2 regions of the Thermodesulfovibrio sp. 1176 genome follow, and region 2 is predicted to be linked to the other one. Evidence: riboswitches for the same ligand, from Rfam matches in the RefSeq annotation. Region 2 holds a riboswitch; the other holds the start of a gene.

Region 1 (7,003 bases), on a different contig from region 2:
CCCTCTCTGAAAGCTGGTTCATCAATCTGAATGATTTTAATCCCAGCTTTTTCAAGCTCCATTACCTCCTCGTTAAGTGCAAGAGCAATCTGATAAGCAATTTCCTCTTTTGGAATATCTTTTCTTGGATAGGACCACTGAAGAATTGTAACAGGTCCTGTTAAGATGCCCTTTACTGGTTTTTTTGTGAGAGACTGGGCATAAAGCGTTTCTTTAAGAATTAAAGGTTTGTCTCTCCATACATCACCATAAATTATCGGTGGTCTTACACATCTTGAGCCATAGGACTGAACCCATCCATTTTTTGTTATAGCAAATCCCTGTAGCTTTTCAGCAAAAAATTCAACCATATCAGTTCTTTCAAACTCTCCATGAACAAGAACATCAAGTCCGATTTTTTCCTGAATCTCTATTGCTTTTTTTATCTCATTATTGATAAAGTTCTCGTATTCCTCAAGGGAGATTCTGCCAACTTTGTAATCTGCCCTTGCTTTTCTTAATTCAGTAGTTTGGGGGAAGCTTCCTATTGTTGTTGTGGGGAATAAAGGCAGTTTTAAATTTTCCATCTGTTTTTTATATCGCTCTGCAAATTCAGGTTTTCTCTGAAGAGTCTTTTGACTAATCTGAGAAACTTTTTCTGAAACATTTAGATTAACAAATTTCATAGATAAATCCTGCAGAGGTGGTTCTTTCCCCTCATTTATTACTGTTTTAAGAATCGCAAGTTCTTCAAGTCTCTCATTAGCAAAGCTTAATACCTTTAAGAGTTCTTCAGGAAGGTGTTCATTTTTAATTGTTACTGGAAGATGTATGAGAGGACAGGAGTTTGAAAGAATTATTTTTTCAGTGAATTTTGTAAGTATTTCAATGAGTTTTAGAATTTCTTTAAAATCTGTCCTCCAGGGGTCTCTTCCTGAGACAACACCTGCTATTAGAAATTTATCCTTTGGAAAGCCGAACTTTGAAATGTTTTCAAGATTTTCCTTCCCATCTACAAAATCAAATCCTATGCCATGGACTGGTAGTTCATAAACCATCCTTTCATATTCTGATAAAGCCTCGTAATAAGTCTGAACATAGATTTTTATTTTGTTAAAAGGCTTTGTAATTTTTTTATAACAGTCAATGACTTCTCTCATAGTTTTATTATCTAAATCAAGAACCATCGCAGGCTCATCAAATTGAACTTCCTCTACACCAGATTCCTCAAGTTCTTTAAGGAGACCGCGGTAAACAGAAGTTATTTTATCAAGAAAATAAGCGTAGTCTGCTACTTTTGCACAGTAAAGATAGGTAAAAGGTCCTGTTATAACAGGTTTTGTTTTAAAATTAAGAGATGATTTTAAAAGTTCATACTCCTTCAAGGGCTTATTTTCTGTGATTTCAAACTCGGTATTACTTTCAATTTCAGGAACAATGTAGTGATAGTTTGTGTTAAACCATTTTGTCATCTCTGAAGCAGGTGCATCTGCTGTTCCTCTTGCAATTGCAAAATACTTTTCCAGAGGATTTTCAATTTTTCTAAATCTTTCTGGAATTACATTGAACATTAATGAAAGATCAAGAATAAAATCGTAGAAGGAAAATTCATTTGATGGAATAATGTCAATTCCGTGCTTTGCAATTGTTTTAGCATTGTTGAGGATTAAATTTTCAGATGCTTCCATAAGTTCTGCTTGAGAGATTTTACCATTCCAATAGGATTCAAGGACCTTTTTAAGTTCTCTTTGAGGTCCAATTTTAGGATAACCAAAGACAGTTGTTTTAACAGGCATAAATTTTCCTCCCTCGAGGTTTTCTGACAGCCAAAGGCTATCAGGCTGGATAGGTCTTCCGGCTTAGGGCTAATGCGCCTACTTGCCCGCCTTCCCATCTGCATTTGCAGACAGTGGCATTCATGGGCTTTCGTTCCCTACACGGCTGCGGGGCAGCGGGGGATTCTCACCCCTCTTCCCTTATATCCAGCATTTTTGAGATTAAATTAATTCTTAATAGTATGTCAAGAATAAAAAAATTCAGTTGACATATATATAAAAATTTTTTTATATTTCTTTATGAAAGAAATTGTTAAAATTTTTCATGCTTTATCTGACGAGACGCGTTTAAAAATTATCAAACTTCTTGAAAAGGGCGAACTTTGTGTATGTGAGATAGTTTCAGCATTAGATATGGTGCAACCGAAGGTCTCATTTCACTTAGGAATATTAAAGGAGGCAGGATTAGTAAAAATAAGAAGAAAGGGAAAATGGATTCTTTACAGCCTTGATGATGTGGATATATTTAAAAGATTTTTAATTCTTTCTGTTCTTGAAAAAATTTCAGATGAACAAATTAAAAAGGAACTTGAAGCTTTAAAAAATTTTAAAGCCAATCAATCCCCTCGTTATTGTAAAACATAATTAAAAGGGAGGCTAAATTGAAGGAAAGATACAAACTTGCTTTGATTTTTTTTATTTTTATTGTCTTTTACTTTCTTCCCATTGAAAATCAGAGGTTTACAAAGGCAATATTTGAATCCCTTGCTTTAGCTAAATGGTATGCCCAGGAACATGTTCTTCTTTGCCTGGTCCCTGCCTTTTTCATTGCGGGAGCAATAGCTGTCTTTGTAAATAAAGCCTCTGTTATGAAATATTTCGGTGCAAAGGCAAATAAGGTGCTCTCCTATGGTGTAGCTGCCATATCTGGTTCGATACTGGCAGTATGTTCCTGTACAATTCTTCCTCTTTTTATGAGTATTTATCAAAGAGGAGTGGGACTTGGTCCTGCAATTGCTTTTTTGTATTCTGGTCCTGCAATTAATGTTTTAGCAATAATCTTGACTGCCAGAGTTCTTGGATGGGATATTGGTATAGCAAGAGCAGTAGGAGCGGTGCTTTTCAGTGTTATCATAGGTTTACTCATGCATTTAATTTTTTTAAAAGAGGAAAAGAAAAGACAGTCAGATGAGAATTTTGAAGTTTCAGGGCTACAGTCTAAACCGCTTTATCAAGTGGCAATGCATTTATTTTTTATGATAGGGCTTCTAATTTTTGCTAATTGGGGCAGACCTCAGGAAGGAGCCGTTGCCTTCTGGTGGATTGTTTACAATCTTAAATGGATATTAGCCATAGGATTTTTTACCCTTGTCTTGATTTGGAGTCTCAAGTGGTTTAATAAAGATGAACTTGTTCAATGGGTTTATCAGACATGGTATTATGCCTATCTAATAATTCCATTACTTTTCATAGGTGTCCTTGTAGCAGGTTTTTTATTTGGACGAGTTGGGCATGAAGGTATTGTACCCTCTGAGTGGGTTTATTCTACTGTAGGAGATAATTCTTTACAGGCTAATTTAATAGCAAGCATTGTAGGTACTTTTATGTACTTTGCAACATTAACAGAAGTGCCAATTATTCAGGGATTGTTAGGTGCTGGAATGGGTAAAGGCCCAGCCCTTGCAATGCTTCTTGCAGGACCAGCTCTTAGTCTTCCGAGTATGATTGTCATAATGAGAACAATAGGATTTAAAAAAACTGCTGTTTACGTAAGTTTAGTTATAATTATGGCAACAATTTCTGGAATGATATTTGGTGCTATTGTTTAGTATTGATTGAATAAATTAAATATTCAATATTTCCTTTCTGTCCAGGGATAGGAGATTGGGTTATACCAATGACTTTTAATCCGAGACTTTCAAAAAAGTCTCTCATTTCCTTTATAATTTTTTCTCTTTTTTCAGCATCTTTTATAACCCCTCCTCGAGGAACTTCCCCTTTCCCTGCTTCAAACTGTGGCTTAATTAATGCTACAATTTCACCATCGGGCTTAAGAAATTCAAGAATTTTAGGAATAACAAGCCTAAGGGATATAAAAGAGACATCTACTGTAACAATATCTATTTTTTCAGGGATTTTTTCTTTTTGAATATATCTAATATTTGTTTTTTCAATGGGAATAACTCTTGGGTCTGTTCTTAATTTCCAGGCAAGTTGTCCATATCCCACATCTATCGCATAAACTTTTTTAGCTCCATGTTGAATCAGGCAGTCTGTAAATCCTCCTGTGCTTGCACCAACATCCATTGCTACTTTTTCTTTAACATCTATTGAAAATTCCTTTAATGCCTTTTCAAGTTTAAGCCCACCTCTGCTTACATAGGGAAGAGTCTCGCCACAGATTGTTATTTCAGCATTTTGATTAACCATTGTTCCAGGTTTATCAATTTTTTGACCGTTTACAATAACTTTGCCTTCAAGAATAAGTGCCCGGGCTTTTTCTCTGCTTTCAGTTATTGCTCTTTTATAAAGTAATTGATCAATGCGTATTTTCATGGGATTATTTCTTCCTATGGGGGACTCTTTGTAAAGAGTCCCCCATAGGATAAATCTTTACTTACAAATCAAAGTAATCGATGTTTTTACTGAAATGCTTTGATCTTCTTTTACAGGAGTAGGTGCTTCAAGGCTGATTTTAGACTCTGTAGTGGCTGATTTTAACATGATATTTTCATCTCTGAAAGGATACCATATGGGAGGTCTTTTTACATCATAATTTATATCTGTAATATGACAAATTTTACCTATTTTTTCAGACATTTTCTTTGAAAAAGTTTGAGCAGTATCTATTATTTCAAGCTTTAATTCTTCCTCAGCGATTTTTAAATTCTTTTTTGAAACTGTCCATGTTGGATTAGAAATAGTAAGACTTACTTTATCTTGGTACTTTTCCTGAAGATCTGTCAAAGTCTCAAGAATTTTATTCTGTTGTTCTGGTTTTTCAAGTTCAAAGTAATAATAAACATTGCCTTTGTATCCTGAACATTTTTCCTTTCCCTTCTCCCACCAACAATTTCTATAGACGTTGTATTTACCACCTTTATAATTTAAACGGAGGTTTTTTATTGACTTGTCAACATTCCCCAGAATTTTAATTACTTCTGCTTCTTGAATAGAGTTGACATTCACAGCAATGCTTAGTGTGTAAATATCAGGAATTAAATCTTTTGCTTCTTCAAGGGTAATGTAAACTTTTGTGGAATCTTTTTGCTCTGAAAAAGCATTATTCCCTGTAAATAAAATTGTAAAAATGATTACAAATAAAATAGCCTTTTTCATATTCAACTCCTTTTTAATGAATTTTATCAGTGGTTATACCACCCCATTCAACTAAAGTAAAACCCTTTCTTTGAATTTGAGTAAGTTTAGGATTTTTAATTTTCCTATATTTATCAACAGGTTTAAAGTAAAGTATTACTCTAATCACTGTATCTGGTTTTGGAGAAATCAGCAATTGCATATTGTTATCAAGAAAATCTCTATCTAATAGTCTTATCTCATAAAATTTGGCATATTTTAATTCTTTTAACCAATAATCTTTGAAATCTTTTATCTCTTTTCTGTTTAACCCCAACTTAGGCAGGTATTTTTCAAACCACGATTCAAGGTGTTCATACTTTACGATCCATCCTTCCTTTGTAACATTAACAGGACTTTCAAGAGATGCCTCATAAAAAAGATACGAATATTTGTTATCAATAATACCTTTTTTATCTACCTTCACCTTCCAGGATTCATTATATTCAGGTATTGTTTTTGTAATATTACCTTTTATGTTCAGTTTGACTGTAATATTTTCATTATTTTTTGGATATAGATAAATTGCTGGTTTTTTTACTACAGGAGCAGATTCATCTTCGCAAGATTTTATCTCATCTGCTAAAGTTAAATAAAAGCATTCTCTTACAACTTCACTTGGGCAACAGGATGGATCATCGGTTTTATGAGTTTTCATTGTTAAATAGATTTTCTTTGAAGACTTAAAAGATGTACGTGGTAAAGAGACTTCATCAACTATTTTGATATCATTAATTTCTACTCTGTCACCAAGTAAAAGGGAATTAGTCTGTTTAATATTTTCTCTTTCAGTAATTAAAGCTGTTAATTCAAAAAAAGTGCCACTTCCTCCACCTGTATGAGCAAGAATAACCACAGCATCCATCTTATCATCTTTATTTATATCTGCAAAAGCATATTTAACTATCCATGCTTTAATATAACCTTTTAATGAACCTTCAGACTCATACTTACCATTTTTAAAGGCAATTTTTGTATCTTCTAATTTTATATGATATGTAAAATTTTTTATTATATTTTCATCTACACCAGTCTTTTGCGCATAGGAAGAATTTACAAACAATATTATAGTTATAAAGATAAACATAATTGGTTTGTTTAATTGACTTATCAAGCCCATTTAAATTTCCCTTTCAAGTATAAACTTCCATTTATAAATCTGATCTTTAATTGCCTGTGCCTGAGGATGCTCCCGCTGTAGTTGTAAAAATATCTCCATGTTCTTTATTGCTCCCTTGTAATCAGCAATTTTTTCACAAACCAACGCAGAGTTAAAATAAATCTGTGGATTGAAAGGAATATAGGACTTGGCTTTTTCAAGCTCCTGCAAAGCCTCTTCATATTTACCAGCATTAAATAAAACTTCAGAGTTTAAAAAGTGCTGTCTTGCAGTGCCTGAAATTTCAACAACAGCTGGATTAAGCATAATATATCTTGATACTTTATTCCTTATCAATGATGCTTTATCTTCAGAGACAATATCTATGATTTCTCCATATATTTTTAATGCTTTGCTAATATTACCTGCCTTTTCATAGTTTATAGCTTGTTTTTCTATCTCCTGTATGTAAGGTTCTGTTGCTTCATAAAAATCTTTAAGAGTTTTTTCTGTGATTGACAATTCTTTTTTATTAACTGTTCTGAAAATTTTCAAAGATCTATCATACTCTCCTTTTTTAGCATAGGCTGTTGCAATAAGCAATTTGACATAATCGTTATCAATTTTTGAAAAATCATTAATCAATTTATCATATTCCTTAGAAACAAGTAGCAATGTGGAATAAGCTTTAAGAGGAATAATGCCTAAACCCGTAGATTTTGAAATGTTCAAAGCCTCGTTTATTATTTCTTTTGCCTCCTTGATGTTTCCTTTATGTATCTGAGCCATACCT
Region 2 (7,003 bases):
AGCGAGGAGAAGATCAATTTGCAGAGCGAATCGAAAAAAGAACCCGTTTTGATATGGAACTTTTAAGCCAGTTTGGACACTGTCATGGAATAGAAAACTACTCAAGACATCTTAGTGGAAGACTTCCTGGTGAGCCTCCATTCACTTTGATTGATTACATATATGCAGGACCATCAAAGGGAGATTTTTTAACAGTTATTGATGAAAGTCATGTAACGGTGCCTCAGATTGGCGGAATGTATGAGGGTGACCGTTCAAGAAAACAAACTCTTGTTGATTATGGATTTAGACTTCCATCGGCACTTGATAACCGACCATTGAAATTTGAAGAGTTTGAACATAGAATGAATTATGTAATTTATGTTTCTGCAACGCCAGGGGATTATGAAATTGAAAAATCAAATGGAAGAATAATTGAGCAAATTATAAGGCCAACAGGTCTTGTTGACCCAAAAATGGAAGTGCATCCAGCAAAAAATCAAGTTGAAGACCTTCTTGATGAAATCCAGAAAAGAGTTGAAAAGGGAGAAAGAGTTCTTGTAACAACCCTTACAAAAAAAATGGCAGAGGATTTAACTGATTATTATACAAGCTTAGGAATTAAAGCAAAATATTTACATTCAGATATTGACACCCTTGAAAGAATTGAAATTTTAAGAGATCTCAGACTCGGAAAGTTTGATGTCTTGATAGGCGTAAATCTCTTAAGAGAAGGGCTTGACCTTCCTGAAGTCTCCCTTGTTGCAATATTTGATGCAGACAAAGAAGGATTTCTTCGCTCAGAAAGGTCTCTTATACAGACAGCAGGAAGAGCATCAAGAAATGTAAATGGCACTGTAATTCTTTATGCAGATACCGTTACAGAGTCAATGAAAAAAGCAATTGAAGAGACTGAAAGACGTAGAAAAATTCAGCTTGAATACAACAAAAAAATGGGAATTGTCCCTGAAACAGTAAAAAGTAAGATTAAAGATATACTTTCGTCAATTTATGAAAGAGATTACTTTACTGTTGATGTTGTAGAAGAAGAAGTTCAAGAATATGAGCTAAATGAAGAAACTATTAAAAAACTTGAATCTGAGATGAGACATGCAGCAGAAAATCTTGAATTTGAAAAAGCAGCTACAATAAGGGATAAAATATTTAAAATAAAAGAAAAGATGATAAAATTAGGAGCAAAGCTTACTTCTTAATTTTTATATCTACCATTTCCTTTATTCCTTCTATGATTCGAGGACTTAAACGATATACCTTATCACTAACATAAAAAATATTTCCCTTTTTTAAAGCAGTTGTATCTTTAAGTTGAAAAAGTAAATGTTTTACAGTTACTTCATGTCCTGTACCTAAAAATATTACCTCAGGATTCTTTTTAATTATTTCTTCAACATTCATCGAAGAAAATTTTGCAATATTATTTAATCCTAAAATTTTCATGATTTCATCAATATGGGATGACTCTCCCGCAACTATAATTGGTTCATGCCATATAATAAAAAGAGCTTTTTCTCCATGAAAAACCTTTTTTATTTTATTGATTTCTCTTTGAAAATTCTGAGCAACCTCTTTAGCTTTTTTTGTCCTGCCGATTATATTGCCAAGTTTGATTATTTCCTGTGGGAGTTCTTTTAGATTTTTCGGTGCAAAAACATAAACATTAAGTCCTAAATCTATAAGTCTTTTATAAACTTCTTTTGGGGTACCATCTCTTGAAATTATTACAAGGTCAGGTTTTAAAGATAAAATTTTTTCAAAGGAGGGATTTATCATCCCTCCTATTTTAGGTTTATTTTTAACTTCCTCAGGCCAGTTACAATAGTTTGTAACACCAATAAGTTTATCATTAGCTTCAAGATAATACAAAGTTTCTGTCACATTAGGCGCTAAAGAAACTATTCGCTGAGGCTCTTCAGCCAAGACAGAGTTTGTAAAAAAAATAAACAGAAAGATAAGTTGTAAAACAAACATTTTACAAATTAACCGATAATCCTATAAGAAAGTTTCTCCCTGGAGATGGATAATATGTTTTTTCAATTGGAAAGCCTCCCAAAACGCCATATTCTGAATATCTTTTATTAAATAAGTTGTTTATGTCTAAAAATGCTCTTATATTTTTATTTTTATATGTTATTTTTGTATTAAAAACTAAATAACCTTTCTGCTTATCAAAACTGTTTGAAAAATCACTGATGAAAGGACGACTGCCAATATAGATGCAATCAAGATAGAAGCTGAATTCTTTAGTAATATCAGATTTTAATCCAAAAGATGCTTTATGTTTTGGAACATTTGGGATATTTTTACCTTCATATTGTCCACCTTTTATTTTTGCATTAATATAAGAGTAGTTAGTAAATACTGTGAGCCAGCTAAAAATTTTTGCATTTAAAGAAATCTCTATACCATCTCTTTTTGTTTTTCCATCAAGATTTTCATTGTTATAAGTGACAGGATTTAAGAATATTTCATCATAGGTGTAAATTCTGAAGAAGTTAATATTAGAGTATATATTGTCATTAAAGTAATATCTCAAGCCCATTTCGTAGTCATAAGATTTTTGAGGGTTTAATTTTGTATTGACAGTATTGGTATAGAAACTGTAAAGTTCATCTAAAAGAGGATACCTAAAGCTTTTTGTAAAGCTGATATAGGCGTAAGATTCTTTATAAAATTTATAGTTTACACCTACAGTATAGATATCTTCTTGCATAGATACAGTTTCAGTATTTGAAGGATAAAAGTAAAAATCTGCTCTATCATGTCTATATCCCGCAGAAATAGATATATTATCTAAAACATTTAATTCATCATATATATAGTAACCATAATTTTTCTTTCTTAGCTTATATTCACTGGTAAATAGAAAACCAAAAAATACTCCATTATTAATGATTTTATTAGTTGTCTTTTGATAATCAAAGCCTGCTGTTAAAGAGTTTTTCCCCCAGTAAAACTTTTGTTTAAAAATAAACTGAGGAAGAATTCCAAAAGTTTTCATCTCACTATCACCTAAAAAATCTCCCCAATCACCTGAAGCAAAAGATATCCATGCTCTTTTTCTGTAAGAAAGGTCAATTTTAAATATATTGTCTCCCAGAAAATAAATCTCTGGAGTTAACTTTAAATAGTAATCTTCTGTTTCTGAAAAATCATTTGGATGAGTTGACTCTTTCCTTGAAATACCAGCAGAAATATCACTTTCCTTTAATGCACCTGGAAGACCTGTGTTATCCTTGTGATATCCACTATTAAATTTTATATTGATATTACCGTTAATAGAGTAATTTAATTTTAAGCCGAAATCTTTAGATTCTATATCGCTGTTTCTTCGGTATCCATTGGAATTTAAATAACTACCTGAAAGATAAAGAGAAAAGGCATTTAACTCCGCAGTTGCGTATGCATACTGCTTGAATGTCTCGTAACCACCAGCTGAAATTGTTATTCCTGCATTAAGTTTTTCTGTTTTTTTTGTTATAATGTTTATAACTCCACCAGTTGCATTATCTCCGTATAAAACACTTCCCGCTGAACTTCTTATTATCTCTATTTTTTCTACTCGCTCTAAAGGAATTAATAACCAGTCCGTTCCACTAAGGTCTGGTTGATTAATTTTCATTCCATCAATAAGAACGAGTAAGTTGGAAGGAGAGGTTTCTCCAAAGCCTCGAATATCTATATTGTAAGATCTTTTATTTCCTGTAATATCACTTACATGGATACCAAATTTTTTTAAGATATCAGGGATTGTTTGGGCAGTTGAATTTTTAATATCTTCTTCTGATATTACTGTGATGAATGAGGGAATTTTGGAAATTTCTTCATCATATCTCGTTGCTGTAACTATAATATCTTCGAACTGATTTTCTGATGCATAAACTGATTGAAAGGAAAATAAAAAAATTAAAGATAGTAAAACTATAAACATAAAGTTCACCCTCCCGCGAGGAAATTGGAAGCTCAAAGAGCCTCCAGCTGGACAGGTCTTCCGGCTTAGGGCTAATGCACCTACTTGCCCGCCTTCCCATCATGGTATTACCCATGACAGTGGCTTAATGGGCTTTCGTTCCCAACACGGCTGCGGGGCAGCGGAGGATTCTCACCTCACTTCCCTTGAATCCAGCCAAAAAAGTATATAAAAAATTTATATATCAAGTCAAATATTTTTGATTTTAAAGTTTAAGGATTTTCATACTAATTGAAATTACTGTTGAAAAGTCAATAAAATTTTGATAAAATTGGAAAAATTTTTAATGTCGAAGATGTTTTAAAAATTGATATATACGGAGAGTAAGGCAATGAGAACAAAATTTTTATATTTATTTCTAATGTTTATTTTAGTTTTTCCTTCTTTTTTAGATGCCCAGATGAAAACAACAACACCTCCGACAATAAAATCGGTAGATATAGGAAAAACATATTGGTGTGCTGAGATAGAAGATATTTTATTTTCTAAAGAACCTGATCAGGGACAAAAATTATCTGTTGGAGTCAGGATCAGATTTACACAGAAAAAAACAATTCCCGGAATTCAATACCAAAAAATATATGATTGTGCATTTGAAGGACCATCAGGCTTGGCTGTCAAATCATGGTCAAAAACTATGTCTTTGAGGCTTATTGGAATCAAATATTCTGAAAATGAGACTAATCTTTTAGAGTATTACGGACCAACCCCAGCTTTTCCTGTCTATCATTATAGTGGATTTCCAGTTATTGGATTTGTAGTAACTGAAAAAGATTTACAAAAAGGATATATTGATGTGTGGGGATGGGTTTCAAAAGAGCCTCTACAGTGTAGGGATTCTGCAATTTATGCATCTTTTTCTATCTACAATAATCAACACTATAAACAACAGAATGAATGTCATCCACATCCTGATTTCAAAAAGAGTTTTCATCCTAAATGCCTTGAAGTATCGAAGATTCCTGAAGGTATATTAAAAAAGGGTAGGGTTCTGCGAATACCTCAAGAAAAATTTTTAATGGAAAAACTTCCTCCGATAAAATTTATTGGTTTTCAGCCTGATGAATTCGCCAGATTTGTCACAAAAGATAAAGATGGTAAAGAAGTGATTATTTTAAAGGAAAAGACAATATGGTTTAATGACAAGCCTTTAATTACAAGAAAAACTAAAACAGTAGATTTTCAAAAATTTTTGAAGGAAGTAAATGAGATAGAAGAGGGTCTGAACAAATTAGGTTACAGTCTGAGAGATAACAAACCTATAAAAATCAAATATATATATCCAAGAGAACATTTTAAACTGCAAAAGGAAATGATATCAAAGGATTTTTTAAAGAAAGTTACAATTCCCTTACCTTCTCAGGTTACTTGTGAGGGTTATTCAGAGGGTAAATCAGAATTATCTGGTAGACCAAAGGACTCTGTACCCTTTAACTGGGAATGGAAATGTGATGAATCCTTTGGTAATGAAGACTTTGGGGTGAAACTTGTTTCATTCTTAAATATTTCGGGACAACAAAATGATTTAAATATTAATCCTTTTTTCCGTGCTAATATAATGCTTTTTGGTGAAAAAATTGAAGATATTTTAAAAATTGATAAAATAGATAGAACCAAAATTAAAGTAACCTATTTAACTTTAACACCTTTTCCAGAATGGAAAAATGTAGAATACAATTTAAATCAGTTTTATGAAAAAGAACTTTTTAAGAGAAATATTGGATGGAATACAGAGTTTGAATTTCCAGTTGGTCCCATTAACATAAAAGGAGAAATAGGTTTTAAAGGAATAGCAAAGATTGATGCTTATGGTCTTCTTAATTTGAGCCCACCAGAGACTAAAATTGGAATCACTCCATTTGTTGAACTAAAAACATACGGAGAATTGGGAGCAAGTTATGAAATAGTTTCAGCTGGTATCGGCGGAGAAATTATTCTCATTAGGGATATCTTAGATTTAAGTGCTGAATTAAAGTTTATGCAATCATCAAAAGCAGAAAACTACTCATATTTTTTGTTTTCTGTTAATGGGACAAATGATATGACACTTCTATCAGGAAATTTATATGTATGGGGAGAAATTGATTATCTAATAGGCTCAAAAAAATTTGAGATAGAGTTTTATAGTTTTGATGGATTAAGAATTCCAAGCTCTGCAATGTTCAATAAAATTATAAACAAAAAAATTTATGCAGAAAAAGACCATAGATTATGGCTAAAAATTGATAAAATTTATGGAATTACTCCATATGCTCCAAAAAATGAAAAATTATATATTGAACCTGTAGATTATTATCTTAGCGTGAATATTGACGGACAAAGCTATACAAAATTACTAAAAGATTATAATAGAGACGGAATTTGGGGTAATGCAATAGGTGAATATGAAGATCAAATTTTTGAAATTCCTCTTTTATCCTATAAGAAAATACCAATAAGTATTGAAGTATTACAAAGGTATAAGATCGGAACACTTGAATTTAAAAATACTCTTGATTTTGCAAAGGGAATATGGGAAAAGGTTGAATTATGTTATGATCCTGCAACAAGAACTTTTATTGGAACTAAATCAGGAAGTGAAGATGAAGAAATCACATCTATAGGAGATACAAGCTATTGGGGTGAGCGAAATCATGGAATTAAATTTAAACTAAATCAATCTTATTTTAAACCCGCTCCAAGTAAAGCAAAATAGAGAAAAAACAAAAATAGAAAACTATATGATTTTTTAGTATATTTACGTTAATCATTCCAGTTTTTACCAGGTTTTCCCCAGTCATAATTATCATATTTACCTATTGGATAATCGTAGGTTGATTCATAGGCAAGAAATTCTTCATCACCATTAATATTTTTAAAATCTTCATCATCACCCCAGTAAGTTTGAAACTTCGCAGGATCAAAACCCATAGCAGATTCTAATCTATCTGGTACACCATCACCATCTTTGTCTTCCTGTGATATCTTCTGTGGAGTTTTTCCTCTCCACCATGTATGGTAATGGTTAAAATGAGTAAATTCATGCATGATTATAAC

What was found. A riboswitch is a leader RNA that binds a small molecule or an ion and turns the genes downstream of it on or off. The one in region 2 is predicted to bind cobalamin.
Region 1: another riboswitch for cobalamin. It lies ahead of metE (5-methyltetrahydropteroyltriglutamate--homocysteine S-methyltransferase); the one in region 2 lies ahead of QI155_RS08020 (TonB-dependent receptor).

The regions. Positions count from the first base shown of each region.
Region 1 is NZ_JARZRZ010000001.1:105,655-112,657, forward strand. It holds gene metE (5-methyltetrahydropteroyltriglutamate--homocysteine S-methyltransferase) at 1-1,775, opposite strand, end outside; cobalamin riboswitch at 1,806-1,996, opposite strand; gene QI155_RS00565 (metalloregulator ArsR/SmtB family transcription factor) at 2,055-2,399, shown strand; gene QI155_RS00570 (permease) at 2,417-3,583, shown strand; gene QI155_RS00575 (TlyA family RNA methyltransferase) at 3,573-4,310, opposite strand; gene QI155_RS00580 (SIMPL domain-containing protein) at 4,368-5,093, opposite strand; gene QI155_RS00585 (hypothetical protein) at 5,107-6,231, opposite strand; gene QI155_RS00590 (tetratricopeptide repeat protein) at 6,232-7,003, opposite strand, start outside.
Region 2 is NZ_JARZRZ010000004.1:51,191-58,193, forward strand. It holds gene uvrB (excinuclease ABC subunit UvrB) at 1-1,193, shown strand, start outside; gene QI155_RS08015 (helical backbone metal receptor) at 1,183-1,968, opposite strand; gene QI155_RS08020 (TonB-dependent receptor) at 1,970-3,928, opposite strand; cobalamin riboswitch at 3,961-4,171, opposite strand; gene QI155_RS08025 (hypothetical protein) at 4,299-6,662, shown strand; gene QI155_RS08030 (hypothetical protein) at 6,710-7,003, opposite strand, start outside.